4 regions of the Streptomyces sp. HUAS TT7 genome follow, and region 4 is predicted to be linked to each of the others. Evidence: riboswitches for the same ligand, from Rfam matches in the RefSeq annotation. Region 4 holds a riboswitch; each other region holds the start of a gene.
What was found. A riboswitch is a leader RNA that binds a small molecule or an ion and turns the genes downstream of it on or off. The one in region 4 is predicted to bind cyclic di-AMP.
Positions count from the first base shown of each region.

Region 1: linked by a shared signal. The riboswitch ahead of ACSHXC_RS23310 (transglycosylase family protein) and the one ahead of ACSHXC_RS36565 (transglycosylase SLT domain-containing protein) in region 4 are both predicted to bind cyclic di-AMP.
Region 2: linked by a shared signal. The riboswitch ahead of ACSHXC_RS18455 (M23 family metallopeptidase) and the one ahead of ACSHXC_RS36565 (transglycosylase SLT domain-containing protein) in region 4 are both predicted to bind cyclic di-AMP.
Region 3: linked by a shared signal. The riboswitch ahead of ACSHXC_RS10055 (M23 family metallopeptidase) and the one ahead of ACSHXC_RS36565 (transglycosylase SLT domain-containing protein) in region 4 are both predicted to bind cyclic di-AMP.

Region 1 covers NZ_CP196175.1:5,146,134-5,152,981, forward strand. Annotated here, with positions in the region: gene ACSHXC_RS23295 (nucleoside triphosphate pyrophosphohydrolase) at 1-817, shown strand, start outside; gene ACSHXC_RS23300 (cytochrome P450 family protein) at 1,277-2,569, shown strand; gene ACSHXC_RS23305 (transglycosylase family protein) at 2,669-3,700, shown strand; cyclic di-AMP (ydaO/yuaA leader) riboswitch at 3,958-4,126, shown strand; gene ACSHXC_RS23310 (transglycosylase family protein) at 4,130-4,840, shown strand; gene eno (phosphopyruvate hydratase) at 5,099-6,385, shown strand; gene ACSHXC_RS23320 (FtsB family cell division protein) at 6,487-6,848, shown strand, end outside.
Region 2 covers NZ_CP196175.1:4,099,327-4,106,174, reverse strand. Annotated here, with positions in the region: gene trpD (anthranilate phosphoribosyltransferase) at 1-36, shown strand, start outside; tRNA gene ACSHXC_RS18470 (tRNA-Met) at 101-174, shown strand; gene ACSHXC_RS18465 (MerR family transcriptional regulator) at 290-1,075, shown strand; gene ACSHXC_RS18460 (PP2C family protein-serine/threonine phosphatase) at 1,442-2,563, shown strand; cyclic di-AMP (ydaO/yuaA leader) riboswitch at 2,807-2,947, shown strand; gene ACSHXC_RS18455 (M23 family metallopeptidase) at 2,959-4,029, shown strand; gene ACSHXC_RS18450 (aldo/keto reductase) at 4,182-5,126, shown strand; gene ACSHXC_RS18445 (PrsW family intramembrane metalloprotease) at 5,118-6,590, opposite strand; gene trmB (tRNA (guanosine(46)-N7)-methyltransferase TrmB) at 6,638-6,848, opposite strand, start outside.
Region 3 covers NZ_CP196175.1:2,261,991-2,268,838, reverse strand. Annotated here, with positions in the region: gene ACSHXC_RS10070 (DNA gyrase/topoisomerase IV subunit A) at 1-1,094, opposite strand, end outside; gene ACSHXC_RS10065 (M16 family metallopeptidase) at 1,302-2,639, shown strand; gene ACSHXC_RS10060 (M16 family metallopeptidase) at 2,657-4,021, shown strand; cyclic di-AMP (ydaO/yuaA leader) riboswitch at 4,247-4,406, shown strand; gene ACSHXC_RS10055 (M23 family metallopeptidase) at 4,420-5,187, shown strand; gene ACSHXC_RS10050 (GntR family transcriptional regulator) at 5,397-6,074, shown strand; gene ACSHXC_RS10045 (HPr family phosphocarrier protein) at 6,272-6,553, opposite strand; gene ACSHXC_RS10040 (bifunctional acetate--CoA ligase family protein/GNAT family N-acetyltransferase) at 6,706-6,848, shown strand, end outside.
Region 4 covers NZ_CP196175.1:8,046,045-8,052,892, reverse strand. Annotated here, with positions in the region: gene ACSHXC_RS36585 (HAD family hydrolase) at 1-671, shown strand, start outside; gene ACSHXC_RS36580 (nucleoside deaminase) at 693-1,142, opposite strand; partial or broken gene ACSHXC_RS36575 (dihydrofolate reductase family protein) at 1,185-1,535, opposite strand; gene ACSHXC_RS36570 (anti-sigma factor antagonist) at 1,631-2,062, opposite strand; gene ACSHXC_RS36565 (transglycosylase SLT domain-containing protein) at 2,386-3,138, opposite strand; cyclic di-AMP (ydaO/yuaA leader) riboswitch at 3,141-3,324, opposite strand; gene ACSHXC_RS36560 (carbohydrate kinase family protein) at 3,764-4,678, shown strand; gene ACSHXC_RS36555 (RraA family protein) at 4,802-5,425, shown strand; gene ACSHXC_RS36550 (hypothetical protein) at 5,506-6,213, opposite strand; gene ACSHXC_RS36545 (phosphatase PAP2 family protein) at 6,319-6,848, opposite strand, start outside.

The DNA.
Region 1 (6,848 bases), 2.9 Mb from region 4:
GTATCTGCGCGAGGCCGGCGTGCCGGTGGAGATCTCGGCGCCGGACGCGCAGGAACTGGTCGAGGCCTGCGCCGGGGGCCGGACCATCGTCGTCCTCCCCTCCGGCGAGGGCGACCGCCGCCTCACCGACGGCCTGGCCCGTCTGGCCGGCTCCGGCCGCGTCCAGATGCCGGACCTGGAGCTGCTCCCCGGCTCCTACGACCTGCCGGGCGCCCGCCTGCTCGACCTGGTCCAGGTCATGGACCGCATCCGCCGCGCATGCCCGTGGTCCTCGCAGCAGACCCACAAGGGCCTGGCCAAGTACGCGCTTGAGGAGGCGTACGAGCTGGTCGAGGCGGTGGAGGAGGGGGACCGGGACGAGCTCCGCGAAGAGCTGGGGGACGTGCTGCTGCAAGTCGTCTTCCACGCCCGTATCGCGGAGGAGGACGCGGAGGCTCCCTTCTCGGTGGACGACGTGGCGGGCGGCATCGTGGAGAAGCTGATCCACCGCCATCCGCATGTGTTCGGTGCCGAGACGGCCTCGACGCCGGAGGAAGTGAAATCGCACTGGCTGCGGATGAAGGCGGTCGAGAAGCAGCGTTCCTCCGTGACGGACGGGGTGCCGCTGGGCCAGCCGGCCCTGGCCCTGGCGGCCAAGCTCTCCGCGCGCGCCCGGACGGCGGGCCTGACGGTGCCGCTTCCCTCCGGGGAGGGTGTGGGGTATCGCCTCCTCGCGCTGGCGGTGGAGGCGGAATCGGCCGGGGCCGACCCGGAGGCGGCACTGCGCGCCGCGGCGCGGGCCTACCGAGAGGCAATCCGCTCGGCGGAGGCGGCCTAGCCCCGGCGGGGTGAGCCGGGGCTCAGCCCCGGACCCCGATGGCTCGTGTGGGGTGGGCTGAGGTCCGTTGCCGGGGGCGCTGCCCCCGGGCCCCGCTCCTCAAAGGCCGGAGGGGCTGTATATGAGTACCGCTGCGGACCGTGCGTGGCTGGTCGGGCAGTTCCCTGCGCCCCTGGCAGGGTCGATGCTGGCCCGCATCGGGGCACTTAAGGCCTTGGGCGAGTTCGAGGACGAGCGCCCTTAAGGCGCGAACGGGGTCTGGGGCGGAGCCCCAGGAAACGATCGCCGGGCCGCGCCCGGACATCTCACCCCCGGCGGGTTCAGGGAAGGGGTGGGGAGGGGCCGACGGGGTCTGGGGCGGAGCCCCAGGATCGGGCCGCCGGGTTGTGCCACTGGTGGGACCGGGCGGTTCAGGGGAGAGGGCGGGATACGGTCGAGAGGGCGGGATACGGTCGAGAGGTGCAGGACAACAACCCCATTCCGCCCGCCCCGCCCGCCCCCGAACTCTTCACCTGGGAGTTCGCCACCGACCCGTACCCGGCCTACGCCTGGCTGCGCGAGCACGCCCCCGTGCACCGCACCCGGCTGCCGAGCGGCGTCGAGGCGTGGCTGGTCACGCGGTACGGGGACGCCAAGCAGGCCCTCGCCGACCAGCGGCTCTCCAAGAACCCCGCACACCACGACGAGCCCGCCCACGCCAAGGGCAAAACCGGCATCCCGGGCGAGCGCAAGGCCGAGCTGATGACGCATCTGCTCAACATCGACCCGCCCGATCACACCCGGCTGCGGCGTCTGGTGTCGAAGGCGTTCACTCCTCGTACCGTCGCCCAATTCGCGCCCCGGGTGCAGGAGTTGACCGACCGGCTCATCGACGCGTTCGAGGCCGAGGGGTCGGCCGACCTCATTCACGAGTTCGCGTTCCCGCTTCCCATTTATGCCATCTGCGATCTGCTCGGCGTGCCCCGCGAGGACCAGGACGACTTCCGCGACTGGGCGGGCATGATGATCCGGCACGGGGGCGGCCCCCGAGGGGGTGTCGCCCGCTCCGTCAAGAAGATGCGGAACTACCTGGCCGAGCTCATCCACAAGAAGCGCGAGAACCCCGGCGACGACCTCATCTCCCGGCTCATCGAGGCCAGCGACCACGGCGAGCACCTCACCGAGAACGAAGCCGCCGCCATGGCCTTCATCCTGCTCTTCGCCGGATTCGAGACGACGGTCAACCTCATTGGCAACGGTATGTACGCCTTGCTCCGCAATCCGGGGCAGCGCGAACGGCTTCAGGACTCCCTCGCGGCCGGGGAGACCGGTCTTCTCGAAACCGGGGTCGAGGAACTTCTCCGCTACGACGGGCCCGTCGAGATGGCCACCTGGCGGTTCGCCACCCGGCCCCTGACGCTCGGCGGGCAGGACATCGCGGCCGGCGACCCCGTGCTCGTCGTGCTCGCCGCCGCTGACCGTGACCCCGGGCGCTTCGCCGATCCGGACACCCTCGACCTCGGCCGGAAGGACAACCAGCACCTCGGATACGGGCACGGGATCCACTACTGCCTCGGTGCGCCGCTCGCCCGGCTCGAAGGGCAGACCGCACTCGCCACCCTGCTGCGGCGCCTCCCTGACCTGCGGCTCGCGGTGGAACCTGACGATTTGCGCTGGCGCGGCGGGCTCATCATGCGCGGACTGCGCACCCTGCCGGTCGAGTTCACGCCCTCACCGGAAACATCCGGATGTGACGGTCCGTCAAGACTGTGACTTTTATGTGATCCCCGCTGCATCGACTTGTGACAAGCGTTCGAGTACGGCTACGTTCACCGTTCATTCGGCTCAGCAGTCACACGGAAGGCCTTATCCATGCGCTCCGGGAATGGACGGCATCGTCGACCTCGCCAGGCACCCGCTCTCGTCGTCGCGGCAGGAGTGACCGGATCGGCCATCGCGCTTCCCCTACTCGCCGCGACCGGCGCGAACGCCGCGGACGCGACCACCTGGAACCAGGTGGCCGCCTGCGAGTCCGGCGGAATGTGGAGTGCCGACTTCGGCAACGGCCTGTACGGCGGGCTCCAGTTCTCGCAGGCCACCTGGGAGGCGTACGGCGGCACGGACTACGCGCAGCGCGCCGACCTCGCCAGCCGCGCCCAACAGATAGCCGTCGCCGAGCGGGTGCTCGCGGCCAAGGGGCCGGGGGCCTTCGCGAACTGCGGCACCGGCGCCGGGCTCACCAAGGGTGGCGGCTCGGCGGACGTCGACCCGGGCGCGCCCGACACGTCGACCGGGACGCCCACGCCCGCTCCCGCGACCCCCACCGCCCCGGCGATCCCCACCGCCCCGGCGACCAAGGCGCCCGACGCCACGCCGACGCCGAGCGGCTCCACGCCCGCCACGCCGGCCCCGGGTGCCACGAAGCCGAGCGACCCGGCCAAGTCCCCGACGCCGTCCGCGTCCACCCCGGCGAGCCCCGGCAAGCACCGCGGGGCGCCCTCGCCGGAGGAGAGCGCGGGCACGGCGCCGGGCGGTACGTCCCCGTCCGCCCCGACGACCGGTCAGGCCGACCCGGGCACGCCGGCCGGTACGAGTGGTTCGAACAATTCGGGCAACTCCCCCGATAGCCGCGATTCCGGACGGCACGCCTCGCGAGGTGACGATGCCTCACGTGAGTCCGGTAACGCCCCTGCCGCGAACGGCGACTACACCGTCCGCCCCGGCGACAATCTGTCGGCCATCGCCGAGGCGAACAAGATCCAGGGCGGCTGGCCCGCGCTGTACCACGCCAACGAGAAGCTGATCGGCACCGACCCCAACCTCATCCTGCCTGGCCAGAGCCTGGACCTGAAGGATGCGGCAGCGGCTGTGGCGAACCCGAAGTCGGCGCCGAAGCAGGGTTAGTTCGCAGCCCTATGTCCGGTTCGTGCAAGTGAGACATGGGTCTCTTCGCCTCAACTGGCGTGTCCCGTCTGCCCGGTCCGTCCGCCCCGCCCCTCACCTGCGGAAACGCCCCTTCTGTGGCGGCAAGTAGGGGGGATTTCTCCCCGATGTGCGTCTTTGAACATTGGCGGGGCGTGTGTTTTCGTCGGACTCGCTCGTCACCACGAGCCCCGTCGACCGAGCACGCCGAATCCTGCCGTCGGCCGACGGGAACAGCCGACGCTTATGCGCCGTAGGCAGGAGCGGGGGACCCAAGGTAAGTGCCGGGCCCGGCAGTTCACGTAACTGCCGCAACGGCTTGGGGTGAAGACGGGCGCATCGACGCTCGGCCGGGCAGCTCACGCCCGAACCCGACAGCTCACCTCGCAGGCGTCGGTGAGGAGAACCTCCATGCTGCTTTCCGGCAAGGGCAAGCACCGTCGCCCGTCCAAGGCCGTCCGTGTCGCCACGCTGGCCGGTGTCACCGGCGCCGCCGTGGCCGCCCCGCTGATGGCGGCGGGCAACGCCTCCGCCGCATCCGTCCAGACCTGGGACGCCGTCGCCCAGTGCGAGTCCGGCGGCAACTGGTCCATCAACACCGGCAACGGCTACTACGGCGGCCTGCAGTTCTCGCAGTCCTCCTGGGCCGCCGCCGGCGGCACCCAGTACGCCTCGCGCGCCGACCTCGCCACCAAGGGCCAGCAGATAGCCACCGCCGAGAAGCTGCTCGCGATGCAGGGCCCGGGTGCCTGGGGCTGCGCGAGCGCCGGCAACCTGACGTCCGGCGGCAGCAAGGCCGACGTGGACACCTCCGGTTCGTCCTCGAAGCCGAAGTCCTCGAAGTCTTCGGAGTCCTCGAAGCCGAAGCAGCAGGCCCAGCCGCAGCCGAAGGCGAAGAAGTCCGAGCGCACCGAGTCCGCGCCGGCCGCCCGCGACGAGCAGCGCACCGAGCCGGTCAAGCAGGGCAACGGCGAATACACCGTCAAGTCCGGCGACACCCTCGGCGGCATCGCCGCCGCCAACGGAGTCAAGGGCGGCTGGCAGAAGCTGTTCGAGCTGAACAAGGACATCGTCAAGGACGCGAACCTGATCTTCCCGGGCCAGAAGCTGCACCTCGGCTGAGACCGACCCGCCCCCAGATCGCCCCGGCCCGGCGCGCATTCCCCCGTACGCGCCGGGCCGGGGTTTTCGCTGTTACCCGGCAGTAGTGTTGTGGTCCTTTGCCCGGAATCAGGGCCTTTGGGCCCTTTTTCGTCCCAGGAGGCGGGCACTCGGCTGGCCGGAGCTCCAGAGCCGGTTAGGCTCTTGTCGCAAGGCGAACGCGACCCCGCACGACCTTGCACTGCTTGCGTCACATCTAGCGTCACATCCCAGAAGGAGATGCTCGTGCCGTCCATCGACGTCGTCGTAGCCCGGGAAATCCTGGACTCCCGAGGCAACCCCACGGTCGAGGTCGAGGTCGGCCTCGACGACGGCAGCACCGGTCGTGCTGCAGTTCCGTCCGGCGCCTCCACCGGTGCCTTCGAGGCCATCGAGCTTCGTGACGGTGACCCGAACCGCTACGGCGGCAAGGGTGTCGAGAAGGCCGTCCTCGCCGTCATCGAGCAGATCGGCCCGGAGCTCGTCGGCTACGACGCCACCGAGCAGCGCCTGATCGACCAGGCCATGTTCGACCTGGATGCCACGGACAACAAGGGCTCGCTCGGCGCCAACGCCATCCTCGGCGTCTCCCTCGCCGTCGCGCACGCCGCCTCCGAGGCCAGCGACCTGCCGCTGTTCCGCTACCTGGGCGGCCCGAACGCGCACCTGCTGCCCGTCCCGATGATGAACATCCTCAACGGTGGGTCGCACGCCGACTCCAACGTCGACATCCAGGAGTTCATGATCGCCCCGATCGGCGCGGAGTCCTTCTCCGAGGCCCTTCGCTGGGGTGCCGAGGTCTACCACACGCTCAAGGGCGTCCTGAAGCGCAAGGGCCTGTCCACCGGCCTCGGCGACGAGGGCGGCTTCGCGCCGAACCTGGAGTCCAACCGCGCCGCCCTGGACCTCATCCTCGAGGCCATCAAGGAAGCCGGCTACGCCCCGGGCAAGGACATCGCGCTCGCGCTCGACGTCGCCGCGTCCGAGTTCTACAAGGACGGCAAGTACGAGTTCGAGGGCAAGTCCCGCTCGGCCGCCGAGATGACCGAGTACTACGAGGAGCTCGTCTCCGCGTACCCGCTGGTCTCCATCGAGGACCCGCTGTTCGAGGACGACTGGGCCGGCTGGAACACCATCACCTCGCGCCTCGGCTCCAAGGTCCAGATCGTCGGCGACGACCTGTTCGTCACCAACCCCGAGCGTCTCTCGCGCGGCATCGAGGAGGGCTCCGCCAACGCCCTGCTCGTCAAGGTCAACCAGATCGGTTCGCTGACCGAGACCCTGGACGCCGTCGAGATGGCCCAACGCAACGGCTTCAAGTGCATGATGTCCCACCGCTCCGGCGAGACCGAGGACGTCACCATCGCCGACCTCGCCGTCGCGGTGAACTGCGGCCAGATCAAGACCGGCGCCCCGGCCCGCTCGGACCGCGTCGCCAAGTACAACCAGCTGCTGCGCATCGAGGAGATCCTCGACGACGCCGCGGTCTACGCGGGCCGCTCCGCCTTCCCGCGTTTCAAGGGCTGACATTTGATGGGCTAAAGCCCTAGCCAGTCGTACGTACGTCCCCGGCCGCGGTCCCGTACCGTGTCCGGGGACGTACGTGTGTAAGGGGAGGCGGGAGAGCGATGGGCAAGAACGCCAAGACCGCGGACCGTGACCGGTTCTCCACCGCGGCCCGGCTCAAGGTGCTCGGCGAGCAGACCGCTGCCCGCGTCTACCGATCGCAGACCAAACGGCAGGCCCGCCGCTCCCGGCTCACCGGCCGGGCGGCGCTGCTCGCCCTGGTCCTCTGCTCGCTGATCGTGGCGCTCGCCTACCCGATGCGGCAGTACGTCTCGCAGCGCGCCGACATCTCAGACCAGAAGCGCAGGGCCGTCGAGGCCCAGAAGGCGGTCGAGAAGCTGCGCGACGAGAAGGCACGCCTCCAGGACGACGCGTACATCGAGAAACTGGCCCGCGAGCATCTGCACATGCAGTTCCCGGGGGA
Region 2 (6,848 bases), 3.9 Mb from region 4:
GACCTCGCCCGTTCCCTGGCTCCCGCCCCCCGCTGACGAGAACCTTCGCACCCCTTGGTTCTGAGCACCCCTCCGAATGGCGTACAGTTGTGTTTACCGACGCGGGGTGGAGCAGCTCGGTAGCTCGCTGGGCTCATAACCCAGAGGTCGCAGGTTCAAATCCTGTCCCCGCTACTGAACGAAGAGGCCCGGCACTTGTCATCAAGTGCCGGGCCTCTTCGCGTTCCCCCGCCGCCTTCCGCCGAAGCGCCTTGACCTTTACGCAACGTCAAGATCTAGCTTGGTCGATGTGAACGGCAAGGAGTGGTCGATCCAGGAGATCGCCAAGAAGGCCGGGACGACGAGCCGCACCCTCCGCCACTACGGAGACCTCGGCCTGCTCGCCCCGAGCCGGATCGGAAGCAACGGATACCGCTATTACGACCAGGACGCCCTGGTCAGGCTTCAGCGGATCCTGCTCCTGCGGGAGCTGGGGCTCTCACTGCCGGTCATCGGCGAGCTCCTGGAGGGCGAGCGCGATCCGGCGGCCGCCCTGCGGACCCATCTGCGCCTCCTTGAACAGGAGCGCGAGCGCATCGCGCGGCAGATCGCGTCCGTGCGGACCACCCTGCACAAGACCGAGAAGGGAGAGGAGCTCATGGCGGAGGAAGTGTTCGACGGCTTTGACCACACCCAGTACGAGGAGGAGGTGAGCCGGCGCTGGGGGCGGGACGCCTATGAGAAGGGCGACCGCTGGTGGCGCTCGCTCAGCGAGGCTCAGAGGAAGGGATTCCTGAAGGAGCACGAGGACATCGCCCGGGACTGGGGGCGGGCGCACCAGGCCGGGCTCGCGGCCGACGGTGACGAGGCGCAGGACATCGCGCGGCGCCATGTCGCCTGGCTGTCCACCACGGCGAGCGTCGGCAGGTCGTACGTCATCGGGCTCGGCCGGATGTACGTCGACGACCCGCGCTTCGGCGTCAACTACGACAAGCACGGCGAGGGCACGGCGGCCTTCGTACGGGACGGCCTGACGGTGTACGCCGAGCGGCACCTCACGGACGGGCCGGACGCCAGGGGCGCGTGCGGGGAGTAGTCTCGCGTGCGCCATGAGTGAGCGCAGGAATATCGGGACACGGGTGGGGACACGGCGGAAGGTGCCTGTCGTGTTGCTGCTCGCCGTGGGTGCGTTCCTGCTGAGCGGCTGCGAGGAGCTGGGGGAGCCCCTCCCCGTCAACGGGGCGTCGGCCGCCGGGTCCGCGGGCCCCGCGCACGGCTGCCGCCTGAATCGTGGCGGCTGGGCCGAGCTGCCGTGCGTGCCCGACCAGGGTGCGAACCATCGCCACACCAGGGGAAGCTGCGCCCGGGGACGCCCGGGGCCCCACCGCTGCCGCCGCCGCTGACTGCCCCGGTTGGGTGCGGCCGAGTCGCCGCGGGAGCCGGGAAGCGCCAGGCTGGACGGGTGCGGCAGCGAGCAGAGGGCGACGGGCGCCTGGTACGGGCGCTACCCGTACTGCTGATCGTCGTCGGCTTCGTTTTCGACGCCTCGACCCCGCCCGACCTGACCGCCGCCGCGCTGTTCGCGGGCGCGCCGGTCGTCGCCGCCCCGTTCTACTCGGGCCGCGGCACCGCTCTCGTGGGCCTGGGTTCGTTGGCCGCCGTCGTGGCGCTCTGGTTCATACACGATCTGCCCAACCTCGGCGAAGGGTCCAGCGAGCTGTTCACCGTGCTCACGGTGGGCGCGCTCGCCCTCGTCATCAACCGCATCCTGCGCCGCAGCGGCGAACAGCTCGCCTCCCAGCGCGTCATCGCGGAGACCGCCCAGCGCGCCGTGCTGCCCACACCGGCGCCCCGTATCGGCGGGCTCAATGTCGCCGCGCGGTACGAGGCCGCGCAGGCGGACGCCTTCATCGGCGGGGACCTGTTCGCCGTGCAGGACACCCCGTACGGGGTCCGGCTCATCGTCGGCGACGTACGCGGCAAGGGGCTCCAGGCGGTGGAGGCCGTCGCCGTGGTGATCGGTGCGTTCCGGGAGGCCGCCGAGCAGGAGTCCTCCCTGGAGGCGGTCGCCCAGCGCCTGGAGCGGGCGCTGGCCCGCGAGGGCACCCGGCGCGACCGGCTGGACGCGGTCGAGGGGTTCACCACCGCGCTGCTCGCCGAGATCCCGCGCGGTGACGGCACCGTACGCCTGGTGAACCGGGGGCACCCCGAGCCGTTCATGCTGCAGGCGGACGGCTCGCTCGACGCGCTCGTGCCGTCCGAGCCCGCGCTGCCGCTCGGCATGGCCGATCTCGGGGTGTGGCCGGACCGGGCGGACGTGCGCCCCTTCCCGCCCGGGGCGACGCTGCTGCTCTACACCGACGGCCTGTCCGAGGCGCGCGACGGCTCCGGCGTCTTCTACGACCCCGGCACCCGGCTGCGCGGCGCGATCTTCCCCGGCCCGGAGGAGGTCCTGGACGCGCTCGTCGACGACGTACGCCGCTACACGGGCGGCGGCTCCAACGACGACATGGCGCTGCTCGCGGTGGCTCGCCCGGCCGAGGGCCAGCCGCAGCGGCGCCGCACGGTCAAGATCGTGAAGTAGAGGGCGTCACGGTGTGTGCCCGAAGGGTGCCGCTGCGCATAACAATTGACACACTGTCAGAAAGCGGGTGTGGCGAGGGTGACCCTGAGAGGCTGTCAACTCGCCCGATTTGAACCGGCTATGGGGTACTAAGTCCCGGCCGGGACCGTTAACGATCAATGGGAACGGCTTGGAATCCGCCCCCGCTGTCTATTAACGTTCGATAACGCAGCGCGGTCGTCCCAGTCGCCGCCAAGGCGGCACCGTGCGCATGCGCCGAATCCCGCGAGGGAACCGGGGAACCATCAAACTTGGGGTGAATCGGACGTCCGTTATGGACGCTCGTAGGAGACCTTCCTGCTCCGAACCCGGCAGCTAACCCGGTAGGCGGTAAGGAAGGAAAGGAGCGCGCCTTCGTGGCGTCCAACGAGCCTGCCCTCAACACCCCCCTGCCCCCTGTTTCGCTGTACGGGGACGTACCCGGCGAGACCGAGAGCTGGGAGGAGTGGGACCCGACCGAGGAGTCCGTACGTCCGGTACGCGGCCGGCACCGGGTGGCCAAGCAGCGTGGCGGGCTCGCCCGCAGCTCCACGGTGCTGGGCGTCGGCGTCATCGCCGCGGTCGGCGCGGGCGGCATGGCCACCGCGCAGACCAAGCCGCCGGTCTCCATATCGCTGCCCGACTCCATATCCGAGAACCTGCCCGACCTCGGGTCGCTGCCCGGCGTCGGCGAGCTGGTCTCGCACGACAGCCCGGATGCTCCCAAGACCGCTGCCGCCAGGGCCGATCAGAAGATCGCCGCCTCGCCGCTGACCATGACGGGGCTGTCCACCAGCGAGGCCGAGCAGGGTGCCACCGACGCGGGCGAGGCGCTGCGCGCCCGCATCCTCCAGCAGGCCGAGCAGCAGAAGGCCAGTGCGGTCGCCGAGGCGAAGGCGGCCGCGCAGAAGGCCGCGGCGGAGAAGGCGGCCGCCGACGCCAAGGCCAAGCAGGACGCGGCCGCCGCCAAGGCCGCCGCCGAGAAGAAGGCGGCCGAGGAGGCCGCGGCCAAGAAGGCGGAGGAGGAGCGGCTCGCCAAGCTGGCCGCGAGCTACTCGCTGCCGGTCGGCTCGTACACGATCACCTCCACCTTCGGCGAGGCCGGCTCGATGTGGTCCTCCGGCCACCACACCGGCCTCGACTTCGCCGCCCCCACGGGGACGCCGCTCAAGGCCATCCACTCCGGGACGATCAAGTCGGCGGGCTGGGCCGGGGCGTACGGCTACCGCACGGTGATCACGCTGGATGACGGCAGTGAGCTCTGGTACTGCCACCAGTCTTCGCTGGCGGTGAGTGAGGGGCAGAAGGTGTCGACGGGTGACGTGATCGGTCGCGTGGGCGCGACCGGGAACGTGACGGGGCCGCACCTCCACCTGGAGGTCCACACCCCGTCCGGCACGGGCATCGACCCGATGACCTGGCTCCAGTCGAAGGGGCTCAACCCCTGAGGTGGCTAATGACGGGCAGCAGCCACCCCTAGCCCGTCCGGCGTTTGAGGACGAGCGCCTTTAAGGCGCGATCGGGGTCTGGGGCGGAGCCCCAGTTGCTTGCGGGCGGGGGTGCCCGGAATAGCCACCCCCGTAAGGGAGTTGATCAACTCATGACCTCTCTCCGTGTGCTCGGCAGCTCCGACCTCTCCGTCTTCCCCCTTTCCCTCGGCGGCAACGTCTTCGGCTGGACAGCCGACCAGGACCAGTCCTTCGCCGTCCTGGACGCCTACACCCACGGCGGCGGCAACTTCGTCGACACCGCCGACCTGTATTCCGCCTGGGGCGAGGGAAACTCCGGTGGCGAGTCCGAGGCGATCATCGGGAAGTGGCTGGCCGCCCGCGGCAACCGGGACGACGTGGTCGTGGCCACCAAGGTCGGGGCGCTGCCCGGCTACAAGGGCCTGGCCCCGACCAACATCAAGGCCGCCGTCGAGGAGTCGCTGCGCCGCCTCGGCACCGATTACATCGACCTGTACTACACGCACTTCGACGACCCCTCCGTCCCCGTCGAGGAGATCGTGACCGCCCTGGACCAGCTGGTGCGGGACGGCAAGGTCCGCGCGCTCGGCGCCTCCAACATCAGCCCGGAGCGGCTCCAGGAGTCCCTGGACTTCTCCGACCGCGAGGGCCTCGCCAAGTACGCGGTGCTGCAGCCGCACTACAACCTGGTCTCGCGCGGCACCTACGAGGGCGCCCTCCAGGAGACCGCGTCCCGCGCGGGCCTGGCCGCCGTCCCCTACTTCTCGCTCGCCTCCGGCTTCCTCACCGGCAAGTACCGCCCGGGCCAGTCCGTGAACAGCCTGCGGGCCGAGGGCGCGGGGGAGCACCTGGAGACCGAGCGGGGCCGCAGGGTGCTCGCCGCGCTCGACAAGGCCGCCCAGGAGACCGGCGCCGAGATCGCCACGGTGGCGCTGGCCTGGCTGGCCGCCCGGCCGACCGTCGCGGCGCCCATCGCCTCGGCCCGTACCGTCGAGCAGCTCCCGGCGCTGCTCGCGGTCGCCGACCTGGAGCTGACCGACGCGCAGGTCGCCGAGCTGACGGCCGCCTCAGCGTAGGTACGGGTTGTACGGCGCCGGGCCCGCGGCCGGGCCCGGCTGCCCGTAGGGAACCTGCGGAACGTAGGGAACATACGGCGCGTACTGGGCGTGCTGGGTGTACGGGTGCGGCGGGCCCGGCTGCGGGGGCAGCCAGATCCGGCCCGTGGCCCCCGCCGCGTACAGCAGCGCCGGGCCTGCGACCGGCTTGCGCTCCCACAGATGGTGGAGCAGCTCCTGCTCGCGGGCGGCGAAGTCGGGACCGGGGCCGACCGCGCCCGCGCTGCGGTAGGCGCGGTGCCGCAGGAAGGCGAGCGCGGTCGCGAACGCCTCGTACTCGGCGACCGCCCGCGCCGCCGGCTTCCCCCCGAAGGTGCGGTGCGCGAAGTCGCGGGCCGTCGCGCGGGCCGCCATCGAGGACAGCGCGAGCGGCTCCGCGGGCCCGAGCCAGCCAGCCGCGGCATAGGCGGGCAGCTCGGCGGCGACCGTACGCAGCTCGCGCTGCCGGCTCCAGATCGCGAGCCAGGTGAGCAGCCCGAACACCGGCACCATGAACGCCCCGTACACGATGTAGAAGCCGTACACCCCGAACAGCGTCGAGCTGTTCCACAGGGCGTGCATGCCCATCGCGCAGACCAGGCCGCCCAGCGGGAACACGACGCGGCGCAGCCGCTTGCCGGGCGCCGCGAGCGCGGCCGCGCCGAACCCGATGCCGGTGAGCACCGTGAACAGCGGGTGCGCGAACGGCGACATGACAACCCGTACGAAGAACGTCGCCGCCGTCGTCGAGGCGAGGCCCGCGCTGTGGCTTGCCTGGTCCTCGCCGAACGCGTTGCCCAGATAGAGGATGTTCTCGGTGAAGGCGAAGCCGGTCGCGGTGAAACCGGCGAAGACCACGCCGTCGACGATCCCCTTGAAGTCGCGTCTGCGGAAGAGGAAGAGCAGCAGGACGGCCGCCGCCTTCGCGCTCTCCTCGACGATCGGGGCTATGACGCTGGCGCCCAGATGGTCGGCCGAGGAGGGGTCGGCGGTGGCCGTGGCTATCCAGCGCGTCGCGAACGAGTTGGCGATGATCGCCACCAGAGCGGCGGCGCAGGCGCCCCACGCCAGGGCGAACAGGAGGTTGCGCCACGGCCCGGGGTCGACCCGGTCCAGCCAGCGGAACGCGGCGCCGAGGAGCGGCACCGGAAGCACCGCGAGCCCGAGCCCTACCAGGAACCCCTCGGTGCCGGTCTGTTCCCGTACGAGCGCGAGGATGACCAGGCCGCACAGGGCGAGCAGGGTGATCAGCGCGCCCGCGCGGACCGCCTTGGAACGCCAGAAGTCGCGGCGCGGCCGGTAGCGCCACTTCGACCGGTCCGGCGGGACCGCGTCGAACCGGGGCTCGTCCGCGCACGCCGGAACCGGCTGGGCCGCAATGGCCGGCCCGGCCTGCTGGGGCGCCTGCCCGGGATGCGGGCGATGCGGAAGCGACTCGAAGGACACCAGACGACCCTAACGAGGGTCACTGACAATCCGCGACGGTGCCTGCACTACCCGCTGTGCCCGACCCGTCGGAACAGCAGGTCGTGCACCACATGCCCCTTGTCGAGACCCTGCCCCTCGAACCGCGTCAGCGGCCGGAACGCGGGCCGCGGGGCGTAGCCGCCGCCCTCCACCGTGTTCTCGAAGTCGGGGTGCGCGTCGAGCACTTCGAGCATCTGCTCGGCGTAGTCCTCCCAGTCCGTCGCACAGTGCAGTACG
Region 3 (6,848 bases), 5.8 Mb from region 4:
ACCTCCAGAAGCTCCTTGAGCCCCAGGGTGAGCGGCTGGCCGTCGACCAGCGCCACGTTGTTGATGCCGAAGGACTCCTCCATCGGCGTCAGCTTGTAGAGCTGCTCCAGGACGGCCTCCGGGACGAAGCCGTTCTTGATCTCGATGACCAGGCGCAGGCCGTGCGAACGGTCGGTGAGGTCCTTCACATCGGCGATGCCCTGGAGCTTCTTCGAGCCGACCAGGTCCTTGATCTTGGAGATCACCTTCTCCGGGCCGACCGTGAACGGCAGCTCGGTGACGACCAGGCCCTTGCGGCGCGCCGTGACGTTCTCCACCGACGCCGTCGCGCGGATCTTGAAGGTGCCGCGGCCCGACTCGTACGCGTCCTTGATGCCGCCCAGGCCCACGATCCGCCCGCCGGTCGGCAGGTCGGGACCCGGTACGAAGCGCATCAGCGCCTCCAGGTCCGCGTCCGGGTGCCGGATCAGATGGCGGGCGGCCGCGATGACCTCGCCCAGGTTGTGCGGCGGCATGTTGGTCGCCATGCCGACCGCGATTCCGGACGAGCCGTTGACCAGCAGGTTCGGATAGGCGGCCGGAAGGGCGACCGGCTCCTGCTCCTGGCCGTCGTAGTTCGACGCGAAGTCGACGGTGTCCTCGTCGATCGACTCCGTCATCAGCGACGTGGCGTCCGCCATCTTGCACTCGGTGTACCGCATGGCGGCCGGCGGGTCGTCGTTGCCGAGCGAGCCGAAGTTGCCGTGGCCGTTCACCAGCGGCAGCCGCATCGAGAACGGCTGCGCCATGCGCACCAGGGCGTCGTAGATCGAGGCGTCGCCGTGCGGGTGCAGCTTGCCCATCACCTCGCCGACGACGCGGGCGCACTTCACATAGCCCCGGTCGGGGCGCAGGCCCATCTCGTTCATCTGGTAGACGATGCGGCGCTGGACGGGCTTCATGCCGTCCCGGGCGTCCGGCAGGGCCCGCGAGTAGATCACGGAGTACGCGTACTCGAGGAAGGAGCCCTGCATCTCGTCGACGACGTCGATGTCGAGGATCCGCTCCTCGAAGTCGTCGGGCGGCGGCGGGGTCTTCGTGCTGCGGCGGGCCATCGCGGCTGCTGCTCCTTCACGTACCGGAACGGATCTGATGCCGACCATTGTGGACCGTCCCACTGACAACGCCGACCGCGACCCGGGAACTTCGCCAGGTGCCCGCGCGCTTGCATACAGTGGCAGGACTTCTCCACTTGAGGACTTCCCCCGCCAGTACTTCACCTCGCAGTACTGCACATCGCGAACGAAGGGACGTACATGCCCATGGGTCACACGGCCACAGCGCAGGCCGGCTCCGGCGGTCTGACAGCCACTGAGCACCGACTGGCCAACGGCCTGCGCGTGGTGCTCTCCGAGGACCACCTGACCCCGGTCGCCGCGGTGTGCCTCTGGTACGACGTGGGCTCGCGCCACGAGGTCAAGGGCCGCACCGGCCTCGCCCACCTCTTCGAGCACCTCATGTTCCAGGGCTCCCACCAGGTGCACGGCAACGGCCACTTCGAGCTGGTGCAGGGGGCCGGCGGCTCGCTGAACGGCACCACCAGCTTCGAGCGCACCAACTATTTCGAGACCATGCCCGCCCACCAGGTCGAGCTCGCGCTCTGGCTGGAGGCCGACCGCATGGGCTCGCTGCTCGCAGCCCTCGACGAGCAGTCGATGGAGAACCAGCGCGACGTCGTCAAGAACGAGCGCCGCCAGCGCTACGACAACGTGCCCTACGGCACCGCCTTCGAGAAGCTGACCGCCCTCGCCTACCCGGAGGGCCACCCCTACCACCACACGCCGATCGGCTCGATGGCCGACCTGGACGCGGCGACCCTCGAAGACGCCCGGAACTTCTTCCGTACGTACTACGCGCCCAACAACGCGGTGCTCGCGGTGGTCGGCGACATCGACCCCGAGCAGACGCTGGCCTGGGTCGAGAAGTACTTCGGCTCCATCCCCACCCACGACGGCAAGCAGCCGCCGCGCGACGGCGCGCTGCCCGACACCATGGGCGGGCAGCTGCGCGAGGTCGTCGAGGAGGACGTCCCGGCGCGCGCCCTGATGGCCGCCTACCGGCTGCCCCACGACGGCACCCGCGAGGCGGACGCCGCCGACCTGGCGCTGACCGTCCTCGGCGGCGGCGAGTCCTCCCGGCTGCACAACCGCCTGGTCCGCCGCGACCAGAGCGCCGTGGCGGCCGGGTTCGGTCTGCTGCGGCTCGCCGGCGCCCCCTCGCTCGGCTGGCTGGACGTCAAGACGTCGGCCGGCGTCGAGGTCCCCGACATCGAGGCCGCGGTCGACGAGGAGCTCGCCCGGTTCGCCGAGGAGGGCCCGACCGAGGAGGAGATGGAGCGCGCCCAGGCCCAGTTGGAGCGCGAGTGGCTCGACCGGCTCGGCACCGTGGCCGGCCGCGCCGACGAACTGTGCCGGTACGCCGTGCTGTTCGGCGACCCGCAGCTCGCCCTGACGGCCGTCGACCGCGTTCTGGACATCACCGCGGAAGAGGTCAAGGCGGTCGCCGCCGCGACCCTGCGCCCCGACAACCGGGCCGTCCTGGTGTACGAGCCCACCGCGGCACCCGAGGCAGGCAACGAAGAGGAAGAGGCGGGCCAGTGACGGACGCTGTCGTGACCATGGAATTCCACCCGCAGCCGGTCGCCGGCACCGCCACGCCGTGGGCCTTCCCGGCCCCCGAGCGCGGCACGCTCGCCAACGGCCTGACCGTGCTGCGCTGCCACCGCCCCGGCCAGCAGGTCGTCGCCGTGGAGATCTTCCTCGCGGCCCCGCTGGACGCCGAGCCCGAGGGCCTCGACGGCGTCGCCACGATCATGGCGCGCGCCCTGACCGAGGGCACCGACAAGCACTCGGCCGAGGAGTTCGCCGCCGAGCTGGAGCGGTGCGGCGCCACCATCGACGCGCACGCCGACCACCCCGGCGTCCGGGTCTCCCTCGAAGTGCCGGTCTCCCGGCTGCCCAAGGCGCTCTCGCTGCTCGCCGAGGCGCTGCGGGCCCCCGCGTTCGCCGACTCCGAGGTCGAGCGGCTCGTACGCAACCGGCTCGACGAGATCCCGCACGAGCAGGCCAACCCGTCCCGGCGGGCCGCCAAGCAGCTCTCCAAGGAGCTGTTCCCGGCCTCCGCGCGCATGTCCCGGCCCCGCCAGGGCACCGAGGAGACCGTCGCCGCCATCGACGCGGCCGCGGTGCGCGCCTTCTACGAGGCGTATGTGCGCCCCGCGACGACCGTCACCGTCGTCGTCGGCGACCTGTCGGGCACCGACCTCGACGCGATCCTCGCGGACACCCTGGGCGACTGGACCGGCAATACGGCCGAGCCGCGCCCCATGCCGCCGATCACCGCCGACGACACCGGCCGGGTCGTCATCGTGGACCGCCCCGGCGCCGTCCAGACCCAGCTGCTCATCGGCCGCGTCGGCGCCGACCGGCACGACCGGGTCTGGCCGGCCCAGGTCCTCGGCACGTACTGCCTGGGCGGCACCCTCACCTCGCGCCTGGACCGCGTGCTGCGCGAGGAGAAGGGCTACACCTACGGTGTCCGCGCGTTCGGCCAGGTGCTGCGCTCGGGGCCGGACGGCGGCGCGGCCATGCTCGCCATCAGCGGCTCGGTCGACACCCCGCACACCGGCCCGGCCCTCGACGACCTGTGGAAGGTGCTGCGCACGCTGGCCGCCGAAGGCCTCACGGACGCCGAGCGCGAGACGGCCGTGCAGAACCTGGTGGGCGTCGCGCCGCTCAAGTACGAGACCGCGGCGGCCGTCGCGGGGACGCTGGCCGACCAGGTCGAGCAGCACCTCCCGGACGACTACCAGGCGCAGTTGTACGCGCTGCTCGCGGAGACCGGCACCGTGGAGGCGACGGCGGCCGTCGTCAACGCCTTCCCCGCCGACCGGCTCGTCACGGTCCTCGTGGGGGACGCGGCACAGATCGAGGAGCCGGTCAGGGCGCTCGGAATCGGCGAAGTGACCGTCGTAGCAGGCTGATTGAGGCATCGTCCGGGCCGACCGAGGCACGCGGACGACGGAGGGTTGCGGGACCCCGGTGGCGGATGCGCCGCCGGGGTCCTCCTTAATGTCCGTTTTGTAGGGGAGGTTGCCTGTCTGTCATGTGGCGTGCGCTACAAAAACCGGTGTCTGTTTGGTGATTGAAAGATCAGCCGTCTAGCGTCGGTCCCGCTGTCCGTCACCACCCGTCGCAGCCGCGGCACCGGACAGCGATCGCCGAGTCCCCGAAGGCGCGAGCCTGGGGAGCCGGGGACCCACTCAGTCCCTGGGGTGAATCGGACGCCTCCGCCCGCGGAGGAGCCCGTAGGAGACCTTCCTGCTCCGAACCCGTCAGCTAACCCGGTAGGCGAGATGGAAGGAAAGGACACCGCCACTCCATGGCGTTCACCCGTGCCACCGGGAAGCATCGCGCGCCCAGCCGTATGACGCGCCGCAGCGCGAACATCGCGGGCATCGCCACCCTCGCCACCGCCGGAGTCGTAGGCACCCTCGCCTCCCCGGCCATGGCGGCCCCGAGCACCACCACCGCCGACACGGGCCTGACCCAGGCCATCGTCATCGGTGACAGCATCGCCGACCAGGTGGGCGCCCAGGCCGACGCGCAGAAGCAGGCCGCCGCGAAGGCCAAGGCGAAGGCCGAGGCCGAGGCCGCCGCCAAGGCGAAGGCCGAGCAGCGGGCCAAGGAGGCACGCGAGGCCAAGGAGCGTGCCGCGCGCGAGGCCGAGCGCAAGCGCCTCAACACCTTCGTGGCCCCCATATCCGACAGTTATGTGTCCACCGGCTACAAGACCGGCGGATCCCTGTGGTCCTCCGGCAGCCACACCGGCATCGACTTCCATGCGGGGATCGGCACTTCGGTGCACGCCGTGGGTCTGGGCACCGTCGTCGAGGCCGGCAACGGCGGCGCGTACGGCAACAACGTCGTGGTCAAGATGCACGACGGCACGTACACCCAGTACGGCCACCTCTCGGTCATCCAGGTCTCCGTCGGCCAGACCGTCGAGCCGGGCCAGCAGATCGCCCTGTCGGGCAACACCGGCAACACCACCGGCCCGCACCTCCACTTCGAGGCCCGCACCGGCCCGGAGTACGGCTCGGACATCGACCCCATCGCCTACCTGCGCTCGCACGGCGTCTCCGTCTGAGACATCCGAGGCGTACGAGACGTCCAGGACGTCCGAAGCGCCCCCGCGCACACCGAAGGCCCCCGGCACGCCGCCGGGGGCCTTCGGCATTGGCCAAAAGAAATCCATTGATTCCGGCTCGTCACCGGGAATTAACAAGGCCTGCCATAGAGTCGCTGAACAGGCGTTGCGCGATCGCGTTTCGCGGGGATTGAGGCGGAGGTTCGGCCATGCGTATTCCGGCGCATTCGGTATGCACGGCAATCCGCGACGACATCGTCTCGGGTGTCTTCGAGCGGGGCAGCCGGCTCACCGAGGAAGTCCTCGCACGCCGTTACGGGGTATCGCGCGTCCCGGTCCGCGAGGCCCTGCGCACCCTGGAGTCCGAGGGGTTCGTCACCACCCGCAGACACGCCGGCGCCTGCGTGGCCGAGCCCACCGAGCTGGAGGCCGCCGACCTCCTCGAACTGCGCCTGGTCCTTGAGCCGTTGGCCGCCGCCCGTGCTGCGGGCCGCCGCAGCGAGGCCCATCTCAAGGTGCTGCGCGGCCTGGTGAGGCTGGGTCAGGACCGGGCCAGGCGCGGCCAGGGCGAGGATCTGCGCCCGCTCGGCGGCTGGTTCCACGAGACGCTCGCCCAGGCCTCCGCGAGCCCCGGACTGATCGCGCTGCTCACGCAGTTGAGGCACAAGGTCGCCTGGATGTACGCGGTCGAGGTGCCGGCCCGCCCGGCCGAGGCCTGGGCCGAACTCGGCGCGATCACCGACGCGGTGGCCCGCGGGGATACCGAACGCGCCCGCTCGCTCACCGCCCTGCACGCCGAGCGATCATTTTCCGCCCATCGGCTGCGCGGGCCCGCACCCGTGAGAACTTCGCAACATGCCGTAAACACCGCGAGCGCCCGCACTTAACAGCACGGCCGTATACAAAGAAAGGAAATAAAGCGCACCGCATTGTGCTGCCCGGAATCAGGATTTTCCGCGCACCCCATGCCCGCGAGAACTCAATGCATCGCGCACGCCCCATGCCGGGGGAAAGCGAAAGGACCGCCGGGCCCGAATTCGGGATCAGCGGTCCTTCGGTGTGACGCGGTGTCGCGCCGACCGGATCAGACGGTCTCGGGGAGCTCCTCAAGACCCTCGGCGACCAGCTTGGCCAGCCGGTCGAGTGCGACGTCCGCGCCCTCGGCGTCGGAGGCCAGCACGATCTCCTCGCCGCCCTGCGCACCCAGACCGAGCACCGCGAGCATGGACGCGGCGTTGACCGGGTTGCCGTCGGCCTTGGCGATCGTCATGGGGACTCCGGCAGCCGTGGCGGCACGGACGAAGATGGACGCGGGGCGGGCGTGCAGGCCCTCGGCCCAGCCGACGTTGACGCGGCGCTCAGCCATGGTGTTGCCCTTCGAAATCTCTGACGGTTGTCTAGACCAGTCTCTCATGTGGTGCGCGGTGCTCGTACCGACCTTGGGCCCGGGCGCGCCGCCGATCGGCCCTGTCCACCTTGCCCCGCCCCGTACGGCCCCGCGACCCGTACGCTTTCGGTATGACGACGGCGTCCGACCCCGCGTACCCGGCTCACTGGGAGGCCGACGTGGTGCTCCGCGACGGCGGCACCGCGCGCATCAGGCCCATCACCACCGAGGACGCCGAGCGGCTCGTCTCCTTCTACGAGCTGGTCTCGGACGA
Region 4 (6,848 bases):
CTCTGGCGGGCCACGGCTCGTCCCCGGACGGCCAGTTGGTCGCGAAAGCGCTGGGCGACCTGCCGGGGACGGTGATCCCTGACGACTTCCCCACCCGATTCGACGACGTGACCCAGCGCCTCCGGGATTCCGACCGCGCCCGAGGCGTACGCAGCACATTTGCCACCCGCCTGCGCCGCGCCGCCCAGGACTGCGGCGCAGGCATCCCGGACCTGCGGCTCGCGATGGACGCTGTGTTCGCGGCGCTGCCCGACGCGAAAATCGACCCCGTGGCGGCGTCGGCGCTGCGGGACCTGCACGCGACCGGGCTGAGGTGCGTCCTCGCCTCGAACACGGACCGCCCCGAGCGGGTCCGCCTCCAGACCTTGGCCGGCTCCTCGATCGCGGAGTGCTTCGACGCCTTGGTGCTCTCCAGCACTCTGGGCATCCGCAAGCCGGACCGGCGCTTCTACGCGGCGGTGACCGAGGCTGCGGCCTGCCCGCCCGAGAACATCCTGTTCGTGGGGGACAACCCGAAAAATGATGCGGTGGGGCCGCACACGTACGGGATGGCGGCGGTGCTTGTCACGTCGAGGCCGCGGCCGGCGGGGTTGCCTGCGGAGATCGCCACGATCCGCCATCTGAGTGAGCTGGCGGCTCACCTCAACGGCCGTCAAGGGAAACCGAGTTGAAGGCTGTCCCTCCGTGACCGGTCACACCCCGATGTCCTCATTCCACAATGCGGGATGCGCCGCAATGAACTCCTTCATCATGGCCACGCATTCCGGATCGCCGAGCACCACGATCTCCACCCCGTGCCGGGCCAGCCATTCCTGACCTCCCTGGAAGGTCTCGTCCTCCCCCACGACGACGCGCGAGATGCCGAACTGCCGTACCAGGCCGCTGCAATACCAGCACGGGGACAGCGTGGTCACCATCGTCGTGCCCCGGTACGAACGTTGCCTTCCCGCATTGCGGAATGCCGACGTCTCGGCATGCAGCGAGGGATCATTGTCCTGCACCCGCCGATTGTGTCCGCGGCCCAGCACTGCTCCGTCCGCGCCGTAGAGCGCCGCGCCGATCGGGATGCCGCCCTCCGCGAGGCCCGCTCGGGCCTCCTCGACAGCCGTCGCGAGCCATTGCCTGGCCAGTTGCCGTTCCATGTTCCTCGTTCCCGCCGTCTTCCGGGTGCGTACGGGCGCCGGTTACTCGGCTGTCCGGACCCGCTCGTGGTGCAGGAGGACGACGCCGTTGCCGAAGGTGCGGGTCTCGATGAGTCGCAGCTTGTGCGTGTCGGCGCCCGAGGTCGCAAAGAGGCGCTTGCCCGTTCCGAGCAGGACCGGGTGGACGTAGAGGCGGAATTGTCGATGAGGTCGTACTGCCGGAACGTGGCGGCGAGATTCGCCCCGCCGATCACGAGGTCCCCGCCCGGACGCGCCTTGTCCGTTGACGTACCGGTGCAGCTCGTCGTCGACCATGTGCCCGTCGATTTCGCCCTCGGGCCCAGCGAAAAAGCCGTCGAGGGAGACCGACATGGGAAGGATGATCTTTCTCATCGCAGTCACCCACGCGACGATACGCCCGCCCCCGCCGACCTTCCCGTCAAGGGCGCGGGCTCTTCTTCGTGTATGCCAGAGCCCTGCGCCCAGCTCTAGTTGTCACCGGCCTTCGGTGCGGCCAGGGCGGCCCGGGCCGCTTCCTCGATCGTGGTCGTCGGCGTGAAGAGCGGGTCGAGACCGCCCGCCGTCAGGATCCGCCGATGCCAGGGCCGTACACACACCACGCCGAGGTGGCCGTCGCGCGCCCGGGTTCTCCGGAACGCCCGGCACAGCAGGGTGAGCGCGGCGCAGTCGAAGAAGTCGACGGGCCGCAGGTCCACGATCACGCGGGCGCCCGTCGGCTGTGTGGCGGCGTCGAGGTGCAGCTGTACGCCGGGCGCGGTGGCCAGGTCGACGGTGCCCTGGACCTCGACCACCGTGAACCCCTGCATCAGATAGGTACGGGCGTTGCAGCACCGGTCCGGCAGCAGCCCCGGCGGAAGCGGAACAGGCGCCGAGACGGATGGCCGAGCGGTGGTTCCCATGGCAGCTCCCGGTCCAGAACTGACCCCCGCGGGTGCGGAGGTACTCGGTTGTCGGGCAGTCACCGTGGTCCCGGGGTGACGCACTACCACCCTAGGAATAGAGCCGCATGCAGAAACGTGCAGCCTTCGAATTGTTCACCCTGGGGGGTGAACGAAATTTGCGCCGCTCCCCGTTTGAACCCTGCACACGGGGAGCGAAGCAGGTAGGGCGCCCCTATCTGCCGACTTGCGGGATCCGAAACCCCGCCACCGGATGGTCAGTTGGGGCCGTCGGCCCGGTGGGCCGGGCGCCCTCCTCAAGCGCCCGGCCCCGAGGCCGACCGTCAGTACGCCCCGAAGACGTTGTCGATCGAGCCGTACCTCTTGGCGGCGTAGTTGCACGCGGCGGTGATGTTCGCCACCGGGTCGTAGAGGTCCGTGGACGTGCCCGGCACGTGGAAGGCGTCGAAGGTGGGCTGGATGACCTGGAGCAGGCCCTTGGACGGGACGCCGTTGATGGCGTTGATGTCCCAGTTGTTGATGGCGAGCGGGTTGCCCGACGACTCACGCATGATGTTGCGGTAGATGCCGTTGTAGCTTCCCGGGATGCCGTGCTGAGCCATGACGTCCAGCGACTGCTTGATCCAGCCGTCCAGGTTGTTGGCGTACTTCGGCGCACTGGCCGTGGTCGCCGTAGTCGCCGTGGTGAGGCTCGTCGTGCGGGCGGAGCGGTCGGCACGGTCGGCCGAGGCGGCCCGGGCGGGGGCGCCGACGGTGAGCTTGAGGCCGGGCTGGATCAGGGCCGGGTTGCCGCCGATGACGCTCTGGTTGTCCTGGTACAGCTGCTTCCAGCCGCCGCTCACGTTGAGGGCGTCGGCGATCTTGGCAAGCGAGTCCCCGGCGACGACGGAGTAGCTCGTGGGGGACGCCTTCACCGCCGTGACGGGGGTGGCGGAGTGGACCGACGCGGGCGCGGCGGTGGCCGTGGTCGCACCGATCACCGGAATGGCGAGTACGGCGCCGCCCGTACCCGCGACGGCGAGGCCACGGGAGAACGAGCTGGACTTGGGGCGGCGGTGCTTGCCCTTTGCAGGCATGGTGAATTCCTCTCCTTCGCCTGCGAGGTGAGCTGTCGGGTTCGGACGGGAGATGTCCGGTCGCGGCGCACGCGACTTCACCCCAGCCGTTCCGGAATCCGGATCGGCGGCTTACCTGGGTCCCCCGCTCCTGCCATACGTGTGTGGGAGGGTCCGGACGGCGGCAGGATTCGGCGTTCCATCCGGATTGCGGTGAACGTAGACGAATACGCCGAGTGGAAACAAGCCCAGAATTCAAAGGGCGCGATCCGGGATATAGATCCACTTAAATCCACACCCGTCGGCCACCCCGCCCGACGCTCTCAACTCGCTTTCGGCCCAACCGAAATGACCCCGGCGGACCCGGGCGCCCACACCCCCGCACGTGACCCAATTCACTCGCTCTTCGAGCAACCGAACAGCCGACCCGCAAAAGAGGCGAGCCTTACTCAATAGCCACCAATTCGGACATTACAAAAACCGGAGCGACGGCGCCTCAAAGTGCCTCATTTTGGACACTTGGGACCTCTCTTATGACCCATGTCTCGCATACCGGCGACACCACACACCTCCCTTACGCCCCTGCCGGAGATCATGGTCACAGGCAGCCCTCCACGGCGGGGGCCGGCAGCGGAGGGGTGGAACGGTGATCCGAGAGAGCGCGGAGTACGACGTCCTGGTGGTCGGGGGCACGGGGGTGGACACGGTCGTACGGGTCGATTCCCTGCCGGTCCCGCCGGCCGACTCGGTGCAGGTCGGGCCCATTGAGGAGTGGCCCGGGCACACCGGCGCGAACGTGGCTCTCGGGGCCCGGGCGCTCGGCCTGGAGGTCGGCCTGATCGACTGCATCGGCGACGACTGGATCGGCTCCCGGGTCCGCGAGCTGCTGGCCGAGGGCGATGTCGACTTCGCCCCGCTGATCTCCCCGGCGGGTACCCGGCGCGCGGTGAACCTGGTGGACGCGAACGGCCGCCGGATGTCCTTCTACGACGCCCGCGACCCGGCCGACCTGCGCATGCCCCGGGACTTCTACCTCCCCCGGCTGCGCCGGACCCGCCACGTCCACCTCTCCATCATGAACTTCGCGCGCTTCCTCCTCGACGACATCGAGGCGCTCGGCGTCCCGGTCTCGACCGATCTGCACGACTGGGACGGACTGGCCGACCACCACCGGGAGTTCGCACTCCGCTCCGACCTCGTGTTCCTCAGCGCGGCGGGCGCGGGCGACAACACCCCCGCTCTGATGCGGGAGATCCTCCGCGAGGGCCGCGCGGACACGGTGGTCGCCACGGCCGGCGCCGAGGGCTCCTACCTTCTCACCCGGGACGGCGGACCGACCCCACACCACATCCCGGCGGTCGCACCCCACGCCCCCGTCGTGGACACCAGCGGCGCGGGCGACGCGTACGTCAGCGGCTTCCTGTACGGCAGGCTCACCGGCCGGGACGTACGGGAATGCGGCCGCTTCGGCACGCTGGCGGGCGCCCATGCCTGCACGGCTCCGGTCGCCACCGACCCCATCTCACAAAAAAGCCTGCTGGCGGCGCATCAGATCGCCTGAGATCATTCCGGCGTTCAAAGCCGCACACGCTCGTACCGAGGCGGCACCGAACACCCGGTGCCACCCAACTGGCGCTCCGAACAAGCCCTTATTACGCCCTGTCAAGTCCCGTCAGGAAGAAACATGAACGACATCAGCGAATTCAAGAACATTTCCCCGACCACGCTCGCCGACGTCCTGGGACGCGAGCAGGTCATGGATATCGGCATTCGCCCTTTGTGGTCCCCGATGCCGCGCGTTTCGGGTCCCGCATTCACCGTTCGGTGTCCCCCGGGCGACAACCTCATGCTGCACGCGGCCATCCACCGTGCGGAGCCCGGTTCGGTCGTCGTCGTCGAATCGGGCGACCTGGACCACGCGCTCGCCGGCGGAAACGTGTGCGCCGTCGCCCAACGCCGGGGAATCGCCGCGTTCGTGGCCGACGGTGTCATTCGTGACCTCGCCGAGGTCCGCGAGTTGGGCTTTCCCGTGTTCGCCCGGGGCGTCATTCCCATCCCCGGAACCAAGAAGGCCGTGGCCCCGCTCAACGAGCCGGTGCGCTGCGGCGGCGTGCGGGTGGACGCGGGCGACATCGTGGTGGCCGACGAGGAGGGCATCGTGGTCACTCCCCGCGCCCGCTGGGAGCAGGTGCTCCTGGACGCCCGGCGCAAGTTGGCCAAGGAGGCCGACGAATCCCTCGACATGTGGGAAGCGACGCACCGCGCCCGCATCGACAAGGCCCTGAGCGAGGGCGGCTTCGAGGGCTGAGCAGTCTTCGGCCCACCTCCCCGGCGTCCGGCCCATCTGCCGTCACGGGGCGATGTGCCTGCGTGGCCCGTCCGCGGGGACTACTGACCCGCTCCCCCGCGCGCGGTCCCCACCTCGCGGACGAGTTCGAGGCCGAGCACGCGGTCGAGGTGGGCCATGGTTTCGAACTTGGCTCCCTGCGGCACGTCGTCGGCCGTCGCCAGATCGTGGAGGAGGCGCAGGACGGCCGCGGTGTCGAGCCGATTGTCCAGGGCGGTACGGGCGGTGCTCTTGAGGTCGGCGGGGATCGGCTTCGAGGGCTGCTCGGCCCAGTCCGCCACGGCACGCCGCCAGCGGGCCATGGCGCGGCCGGCCTCGCCGACCTGCTCGGCGGTGACCGAGACCGGCTCCTCGTAGGGGTGGCTGAGCAGCAGCAGCCGTACGGCGAGGAGGTCGAGGCCCTCGAACGGGGGCAGCTGGGCCTCGCCGATCTGCAGGCAGGCGCTGCCCGAGCCTTCGTACGTCCCGGCGGTGAGCTGCACGCCGGGCGGGCCGCCGAGCGCCTCCGCGATCTCCTTCGGGTCGCCCTCGGCGTCGGCGGGCCGGATGCCGGCGGCAGCGGCGGCCGCTTTGTCCTGCGGGCCGGCCCACCCGATGAGCACCGCCCGGCCGCGCATTTCGACGACGCGCGCCAGCACGTCCGCGATCAGCAGCACCCGCAGCCCGGTCCCGGCAGCACCGTCGGCGGGGGCGTGGGCGCAGATGCGCAGCGGGCCCGGTCCGGCGAGTTCTTCGACGATTCGCAGCACGTCGCCGAGCCTAGGGCGTCGGGCCCGGCCTGGACAGCGGTCCACGCCCGAGCGCATGAGGAACGCCGCCTCAGGGTGCCGGAGAACGCGCCGGAGAACACCCGCTCACGCAAGCAGCGGCCTCAGCGCGCCGCCCCGCAGCCGCGTCACGAGCGGGGCCGCGAACCGGCGCGCGGACCAGGTCACCGCGAACGAGACCACCCCTCCGACCACGAACGCGACCAGCACGTCATGCGGATAGTGCGCACCCACGTACACCCGCGAGGCACCCATCAGGAGCGCGGCCACCGAGGCCAGAATCCCGAGGCGCCGGTTGACCAGGAACAGGGCCACCGCCGCGGCCGCGGCCACCGTGGTGTGGTTGCTGGGGAACGCGTAGTCGTCCAGAGGCGGGCACTTCTCGATCAGAAAGTCGTGCGGCAGCGCTCGGCAGGGGCGCGGCTCCGTGAACACCGTCTTGATCGCGGCATTGACCACGTACGCGAGCACCATCGCGAGGGGCGCGGCCAGCGCCGCCGCCATCACCGAGGCGTCCTTGCGCCGGGCGAACCACCAGCCGGCCAGCATGAACACCGCGAACAGGGCGACGCCGTAAGTGGTGAAGGCGGACACCGGCCCGTTCAGCCAGTGCGTGT